One region of the Pseudomonas bambusae genome, then DNA from elsewhere that is predicted to be linked to it. Evidence: riboswitches for the same ligand, from Rfam matches in the RefSeq annotation. Region 1 holds a riboswitch; the other holds the start of a gene.

Region 1 (4,001 bases):
TCCAGTTCCGGCAGCGCAATGTGCATGGCCAGATCCCGAGCGCCGAGGCCCTGTTCGCTGGCTCGCCACGCAGGTTCGTTGTCTTGGGCGCAGATCGCCTGAATCACCGGAATGTTGCGGCGAAACGGTCGCAGGTGCGGCACTTCGGGGCTGGATTGGGCGAAACCGGTGGTGTTGAGTATGACCTCGCAATCGGTCTCGTCGAGCCAGTCCTGCACGGCGCTGAGGCACGCCGGTTCCTTCAGGCTGGCCACCGCAATGGGCAGCGGGTTAAGGCCCTGGGCCAACAGCCGCTCACAGAACACATCGATGAACCTGGTGTTGGCCGCCTGCAAGTGCGAGCGATAGAACAGCACTGCCGCCACCGGTTGGTCGGCGCGCCAGTCGGCTTGCCAGTCAGCGAGGTCGGCGCTGGCCTTGCGCGGGTGATAAATCGCGACACGGGGCAATGTCTGCGGTTCGTCCCAGGGGTAATCGCGGTCCAGCCAACGATTGGCCAGGCAATTGAATAGCTGCAGGGCGTTGTGTTTTCCGCCCTGGCGCAGGTAGTGCCAAAGCCGGTCGCGGTCCTCGGCAGGTTCGGTGCTGAGGTCGCTGAGTTCCGGGTCGGGACGGTCATCGCCGGGCACCAGAATCAGCTTCACCCCGCCGCGCTTTCTAGAGGCCAGCTCCACCAACCGCTCCACACCGTAGCGCCAGTAGCCGATGCCGCCGTGCAGCGAAATGAGGATGACCTTGGCGTGCTGCAACACCTCTTCGACGTACAGGTCGACCGAGGCGTGGTTCTGCACCTGCATGGGGTTGGCCAGGCGCAGGCTGGGGTAGTCGTCCGGCAGCTGCTGCGCGGTTTCCGCGAGCAATGCCAGATGGGAATCGCCGCTGCACAGGATCACCAGATCGGCGGGGGTCTGACCGAGGTCAGCGATGCAGTCGTCGGGGACGAAGCCGCCGGGCTGGGTGCGCAGCAGGTGCATGGTTAGCCTTTGATCTCAAGCGCGGCGCGCAGCTGGGCTTCCAGCACGGCAGCGTCCAGTTCCTGACCGATCAGCACGAAGTGGCTGACGCGCTCTTCATCGGCTTTCCACGCGCGGTCGAAGTGTTTGTCGAAACGGGTGCCGACGCCTTGCACCAGCAGGCGCATCGGCTTGCCCGGAATCGCCGCGAAGCCTTTGACGCGCAGGATGCCGTGCTGCACGACGGCCTGGGTCAGCGCGTCGAGCAACAGCGCTTCGTCCGCCTGGGGCAGCGAGATGGAGATCGAATCGAAAGCATCGTGATCGTGGTCGTCGTGGTCATCGCCGTCGTGATGATCGTGGTGGGTCTTGCGGCCATCGATGTGCAGCTCGGATTCGGCACCCAGGCCCAACAGCACGCTGATCGGCAGCTGGCCGTTGCTGGCTTCGATGACTTTCACCGCAGGCGGCAGTTCTTCGGCGACTTCGGCGCGCACGGAAGCCAAGGCAGCAGCGTCGAGCATGTCGGCCTTATTGAGGATGACGAGGTCAGCGCTGGCCAGTTGGTCGGCGAACAGTTCGTGCAGCGGCGATTCGTGGTCCAGGTTCGGGTCGAGTTTGCGCTGGGCATCGACCTGATCCGGGAAGGCGGCGAAGGTGCCGGCGATGACGGCCGGGCTGTCGACCACGGTGATCACGGCGTCAACGGTGCAGGCGTTGCGGATTTCCGGCCACTGGAAAGCCTGGACCAGCGGCTTTGGCAGCGCCAGGCCCGAGGTTTCGATGAGGATGTGGTCCAGATCGCCGCGACGGGCAACCAGTTCTTGCATCACCGGGAAAAATTCTTCCTGAACGGTGCAGCACAGGCAGCCGTTGGCCAGTTCGTAGACGCGGCCGTTGGCCTCTTCTTCGGTGCAACCGATGGTGCATTGCTTGAGGATTTCACCGTCGATGCCCAGCTCGCCGAATTCGTTGACGATCACCGCGATGCGACGGCCTTCGGCGTTGTCGAGCATGTGGCGCAGCAGCGTGGTTTTGCCCGAGCCGAGAAAGCCGGTGACGATGGTGACGGGAAGTTTGGCCAGTGTTTTCATGGTTGCCCTCAGGCGCAGCGGCGGGCAAACAGGACGAGAACCGCGTTGCCCTCGCAGAAGACAGGCCTGCCGTTCAATTCGCCACCGGATCACCCCGCCCGGTTGTGTTGAGAATGCGTCGGGCTGTCTGAAAAACAGGCCCGTGTTCGAGGCAGGTCTCCTGGCTCACGGCGGCGAATGGCTGGCAGGGTTGCCAGATCAGACGCATTCATCGCGCCTTCCCGCTCGCGCAGTGGCTGTGCAATGAACATGACCGTTTACAGTTGCGGGGGCAGCTGTGGCTTGCACCACATTCCCTTCTTAGCGCCGCGTCCGACTCAAGCAGAGCAGCGAACCTCAAGTGCGCAAGGCTACGCAGTGGCCGGGGGAAGGTCAACGAGGAAACGGCGCTGCGATTGACTGCCAACCGGCTCCGTGGTCTCCTACACGCCTTGTTACGGGTGCCCTTCACAGGGTGAAACGGGAAACCGGTGCGTGCAGACCTCTTGTCTGTGCAAGTCCGGCGCTGCCCCCGCAACGGTAAGCGAGCGAAGAATCAGATCCACTGTGTCATTGCGGCACGGGAAGGTGATTCTTGACGGCAGGTCCACTGCCCCTCGCAAGCCCGGAGACCGGCCCGACACATTCACATAACAAACCCGCGGTGGGCGGGCGCTGTTGAGTTGGCTACTGACGTCGGTCAGTGGTTTGCTTTGCGCCTTCCCTTCGCTGAGACCTCAGAGGGAAGCGCCATGTCGATCAGCACCACATCCCAATCCGCAAGCACTGCCAGCACCCAAAGCCAACGCCTCACTGCCGCCATCAGCGCGATGATCCTTGGCGCCTGCCTGGTCTACTTCGCCGGTTTCTCGCACATCGCCGCCGTGCACAACGCCGCCCACGACACCCGTCACAGTTCCGCCTTCCCTTGCCACTGAGACCTGCCGCCATGTTCAAGCGAATCGCTCAAACGGCCGGTTTCACCGGACTGCTCGCCGCCCTGTTGCTGACCTTGCTGCAAAGCTTCTGGGTCGCGCCACTGATCCTCGAAGCGGAAACCTACGAACACGCCCCTGCCGCTGCAGAAGTGCATGAGCACGCGCACGCCGAAGGCGCCATGGCGGCCCACGTTCATGACGAAGAAGCCTGGGAACCGGAAGACGGCTGGCAGCGCGTGCTGTCGACGACCGGCGGCAACCTGGTGGTCGCGGTCGGTTTCGCCCTGATGCTCGCGGCGCTGTACACACTGCGCACGCCAAACAGCGTTCGCGAAGGCGCGCTGTGGGGGCTGGCCGGTTTCGCGGTGTTTGTCCTCGCGCCGACCCTCGGTCTGCCGCCTGAATTACCGGGCACCGCCGCCGCCGACCTGACCCTGCGCCAGACCTGGTGGGTCAGCACCGCAGCGTCAACCGCCGTCGGCCTGGCGCTGATCGTCTTCGCCCGCCATTGGCTGCTGAAAGTGCTGGGCGCAGCGATTCTGGTCGTGCCTCACGTGATCGGTGCGCCGCAGCCGGAGGTTCATTCGGCTTTGGCCCCTGAAGCGCTGGAGGCACAATTCAAGATCGCTTCGCTGCTGACCAACGCCGCATTCTGGGTCGCGATGGGCCTGATCAGCGCCTGGCTGTTCCGTCGTTACAACGCGCAACTGACCGCAACCGAGTTGAGCCACGCTTGATGAACCCGGACATTCGTGTGATCGGCCTCGGCTGCCAGCGCGATTGCCCGGCGTCAGTGCTGCAAGGGTTGATAGAGGTCAGCCTGCTGGAACATTGCTTGTCGCTGTCCGACATCACCGCCCTCGCCTCTATCGACAGCAAAGCGTCAGAGGCGGGGTTGCTGGAACTGGCTGAACGGCTGGGCCTGCCGTTGGCGTTCTTCAGCGCCGAAGAACTGACAGCGTTTGAGCCGCGGCTGAGTCATCATTCGCAGATTGCGTTCGACAGCACCGGCTGCTACGGCGTGGCCGAAAGCGCAG
Region 2 (4,001 bases), 210 kb from region 1:
TGCACCCGACGCACCGGAATCCCCAGCGAAGCCGCCGAGTCGGCACCAAAGGTGAATGCATCCAGCGAACGCCGGTGCCACAGGCTCACCGCCAGCCCCAGCAGCACCACCGGCACGGAAAGCGCCACCGAGGTCCAGCGCACGCCACTGAGATTGCCCAATAGCCAAAACATGATGCCCCGGGCCTGTTCGGCGCTGGCAGATTTGGTGATCAGAAACGACGTCAGCGCATTGAACAGCTGCGACCCGGCGATCCCCGCGAGGATGATTTGCCCCGTCACCGCCTGGCTGCCCGAGGCCCGAGACGACCGTGCCAACAACGCGACCAAGGCAAACGCGGCAATGGCGCCCACGAACGCACCCATCGATAAGGAAATCGCCCCGGCGCCCAAGCCGATGATCGCGACCAATACCGCGCCGGTCGACGCCCCGGCGGAAATGCCCAGCAGATACGGGTCCGCCAGCGCGTTACGCAACAGCGATTGCAGCACCACACCGGACATCGCCAGGCCCGCGCCACAGGCCGCCGCGACGATGGCTCGGGTCAGCCGGTAATTCCAGACAATGCCCTCATCGATGGGATCGACCGCATAACCCGCCGCCCACAGCTTGTTCGCCAGCACCTGAAAGATCACCGGCAGGCTGATGGAGGTCTCACCGATGGCCACGCCCGCAATCACGGCCAGCACCAGCAAGCCGCTGACCCACAGGGCATGGCCCAGCCAGCGGGCGATGTTCAGGAGGTTCATGGTGTTTCAGTGGCCTTGGCCAATTGCTCGATGCCGTCGAACAGACGAACGCTGGACTCCATCGCACTGGCGTCCATGATCACGATGCGGTTGTTTTTCACGGCGTCCATGTTGCGGGTCACGGGGTCGGACGTGAGGAAGGCCAGTTTCTTTTCGTGGTCGTCAGCGGGGAAGCGGCGACGGTCCATGCGCGCGATCACCAGAATCGTCGGGTTGGCCTTGGCGATGGTTTCCCAGCCCACGGTCGGCCATTCTTCGTCCGAATCGATGATGTTGCGCATGCCCAGGGTGTCGAGCATGAATCCCGGAATGCCTTTGCGCCCGGCGACGTACGGGTCGGTGTTGATGTCCGGGCTGGAGAACCAGAACACCGCCGAAACCTTGCTCGCGTCATGGGCCTTGGCGTGTTCGATGGCCTGAGCCAGACGGGCCTTGTAGCCGTCGATCAGTTGCTGACCGCGATCCTGAACGTCGAAGATTTCCGCCTGTTGCGCGATGCTTTTGTACAGCGCGTCGATGCGGAACGCTTCAAGCCGAGTCCCGTCAGCGCCGACCAGGTTGTTCTTGCCTTCGCAGTCGGACGGCAGGATATACGTCGGGATCTTCAGGTCGTGAAACTGCTGTCGCGTGCCGACCGCACCTTGCGGACCGACCATCCATTCGAACTGCACCGGCACGAAGTCCGGGTGCTTGCCGATCACCGATTCGAAGCTCGGCGCGTTGTCGGCCAGGCGCTCGATCTTCGCGTTGGCGTCCTTGAATTGAGGCAGGGTGTCGTTGAACCACAGGGAAGTGCCAATGACCCGGTCGCTCAGGCCCAGCGCATAGAGCATTTCGGTGGCGGCCTGGCCGATGGTCACGGCTTTGTGAGGCGCCTGGGCAAAGGTCAGGGGCACGCCGCAGTTGTCGAGGGTCAACGGGTAGTGGGTCGGTGCAGCCAAAGCGGAGGGGGACATGAACGCTGCGCTCGACAGCGTCAGACTGGTGAACAAGGGAGCAAAACGGCGCAGCGACATTGGGGTTTCTCCAGTGAGCCTGTGATCGACGAAACAGGCACTGGAAAGCACACCCGAACGGCTGGCGGAGAATAAAGGCAAGCACCGCGCACGGGAGTCCTTCCCGGACACCCCGCCGGTGAATGATTGACGCTTGCCGGCAGGTCTCCTGACTGGCGCTTCATCACCGTGCTTCGGCCTTCCCGGGCGGTAACCCAGTGGCAAACAGGAAGCACGGCTCGACGCCTACAGTTGCGGGGACAGTTCCGTTTGAGCGCGCCCGATGACACAGGGCACGGCTCGCGGATTCCCTATTAATTCCGAGTGGAAACCGGCGGCGGCGATGGTAAACGATTTGCCCGATACAGGCGACCACTCGGCGTTCGCAACCCTTGTAGGAGCGTGGCTTGTCCCGCGATCGGCGACGAAGTCGTCGTCATCCGTCAAATGCATTTCATCTGAGGCACCGCGAATACCGATTTGGCGACGGGTTCCCCGCCGATCGCGGGACAAGCCACGCTCCTACAGGCCCCTTATTTTAACGGCCAGCCGATCACTTTCTTCGGCCTCGGATTCGCATACGTCCGCACTTTGGAGGTCTTCAATCCCAATCGCACCAGCGACTCCGCCAGCGCCACGGCGGCCGTCACGCCATCCACCACCGGCACGCCCGCACGGTCACGAATCAGCTGGTCCAGCCCGGCCATGCCGCCGCAACCCAGGCAGATCACCTCGGCCTTGTCCTGCGTCACCGCCTCGACCGCCTGCCCGGCGATGGCCTCCAGTGCGCGGTCCGGCCTCTCTTCCAGCTCCAGCACGCTCATGCCGCTGGCTCGCACCGACGCGCAGCGTTCGAACACACCGGCCAGTTTCAGGCGGTCTTCGATCAGCGGCACCGTCCGGTCCAGCGTGGTCACCACCGAATATTTATGCCCGAGCAGCATCGCCAGGCTGGCCGCGGCTTCGGTGATGTCCACCACCGGCACGTCCAGCAATTCCTGCAAGCCTTCGCGCCCGTGCTCGCCATACCCGGCCTGAATCACCGCGTCGTAGGGCTGATCGTAGGACAGCACGCGGTCCATCACGGCAATCGCCGCCAGATAGCTTTCGAAATTGCCTTCCACCGATTCCGCACCAAAACGTGGCGTCAGGCCGATGATTTCCGTACCGGGTGACGCAACACTGCGCGCCTGCTCGGCAATGGTGTCGGTCATGGATTGAGTGGTGTTCACGTTGACGATCAAAATGCGCATGGGGGCGGGTCTCAAGCGGTGATCATGGGATACATGCCTACCGCTGAAGCGAAAACCGCGCCACCTTGGAATTCGGCGGGTGAGACGTCGAACCGTTCGCCGACGTCTCGGGTGGATCTTCAATCCTTCATCGGCACCGGAGCCTGCGGCGCAATGAAGCCTTGATCACGCATCGCTTGCCAGAAGCCGTCCGGCACCTGGGCATTCAGCGCCGCGACGTCTTCGATGATTCGCGAGGGCCGGCTCGCGCCAGGAATCACCGCCGCCACCAGCGGGTTGGCCAGTACGAATTGCAGCGCCGCCGATTTGATATCGACCTGGTACTGGCGGGCGATTTCCTGAATGTGCGCGACCTTGTCGAGCATCGCTTGCGGCGCTTCCTGGTACTCGAAATGCTTGCCGCCCACCAACACGCCCGAGCTGTAGGGCCCGCCCACGACGAACTCGGCGTTGTGCTCACGGGCCTTGGCGAACAGGCGTTGCAGCGGCTGGTCGTGGTCCAGCAGCGAATAGCGGCCCGCCAGCAGGAAACCGTCCGGTTGTGCTTCACTCAGGTCCAGCGTCAGCTCGCACGGCTCGACCCGGTTCACGCCCAGGCCCCACGCCTTGATCACGCCTTCTTCGCGCAGTCGGGTGAGGGTGCGGAAAGCGCCTTTGCGGGCGATGTTGAAATGCTCGATCCACTCATCGCCGTGGGCATCTTGAGCGATGTCGTGCACGAACACGATGTCCAGCCGATCGGTGTCCAAGCGCTTGAGGCTGGCCTCGATGGAACGCAGCGTGGCGTCGCCGGAATAATCGGTGAGGATTTTGTTTTTCAAACCGTCGCTGAACGGGCCGCTGCGGGTTTCGCTGTCCAGTTCGTCGGAAATCAACCGGCCCACTTTGGTGCTGAGGGTGTATTCGTCGCGCGGCACATGGGCCAGCGCCTTGCCCAGCCGTTGCTCGGACAGGCCCGAGCCGTACAGCGGCGCGGTGTCGAAATAGCGGATGCCCTGATCCCA

Evidence for each region. Region 1 has a riboswitch for cobalamin ahead of cobW (cobalamin biosynthesis protein CobW). Riboswitches for the same ligand answer to the same signal wherever they lie in the genome.
Region 2: another riboswitch for cobalamin. It lies ahead of AAEO81_RS15695 (ABC transporter substrate-binding protein); the one in region 1 lies ahead of cobW (cobalamin biosynthesis protein CobW).

Annotation. Positions count from the first base shown of each region.
Region 1 is NZ_CP151650.1:3,192,676-3,196,676, reverse strand. Features, by position in the region: gene cobN (cobaltochelatase subunit CobN) at 1-974, opposite strand, end outside; gene cobW (cobalamin biosynthesis protein CobW) at 977-2,047, opposite strand; cobalamin riboswitch at 2,180-2,401, opposite strand; cobalamin riboswitch at 2,469-2,682, shown strand; gene AAEO81_RS14750 (CbtB domain-containing protein) at 2,779-2,964, shown strand; gene AAEO81_RS14745 (CbtA family protein) at 2,976-3,701, shown strand; gene AAEO81_RS14740 (cobalamin biosynthesis protein) at 3,701-4,001, shown strand, end outside.
Region 2 is NZ_CP151650.1:3,401,323-3,405,323, forward strand. Features, by position in the region: gene AAEO81_RS15690 (iron chelate uptake ABC transporter family permease subunit) at 1-749, opposite strand, end outside; gene AAEO81_RS15695 (ABC transporter substrate-binding protein) at 746-1,765, opposite strand; cobalamin riboswitch at 1,886-2,095, opposite strand; gene AAEO81_RS15700 (aspartate/glutamate racemase family protein) at 2,278-2,997, opposite strand; gene AAEO81_RS15705 (aldo/keto reductase) at 3,117-4,001, opposite strand, start outside.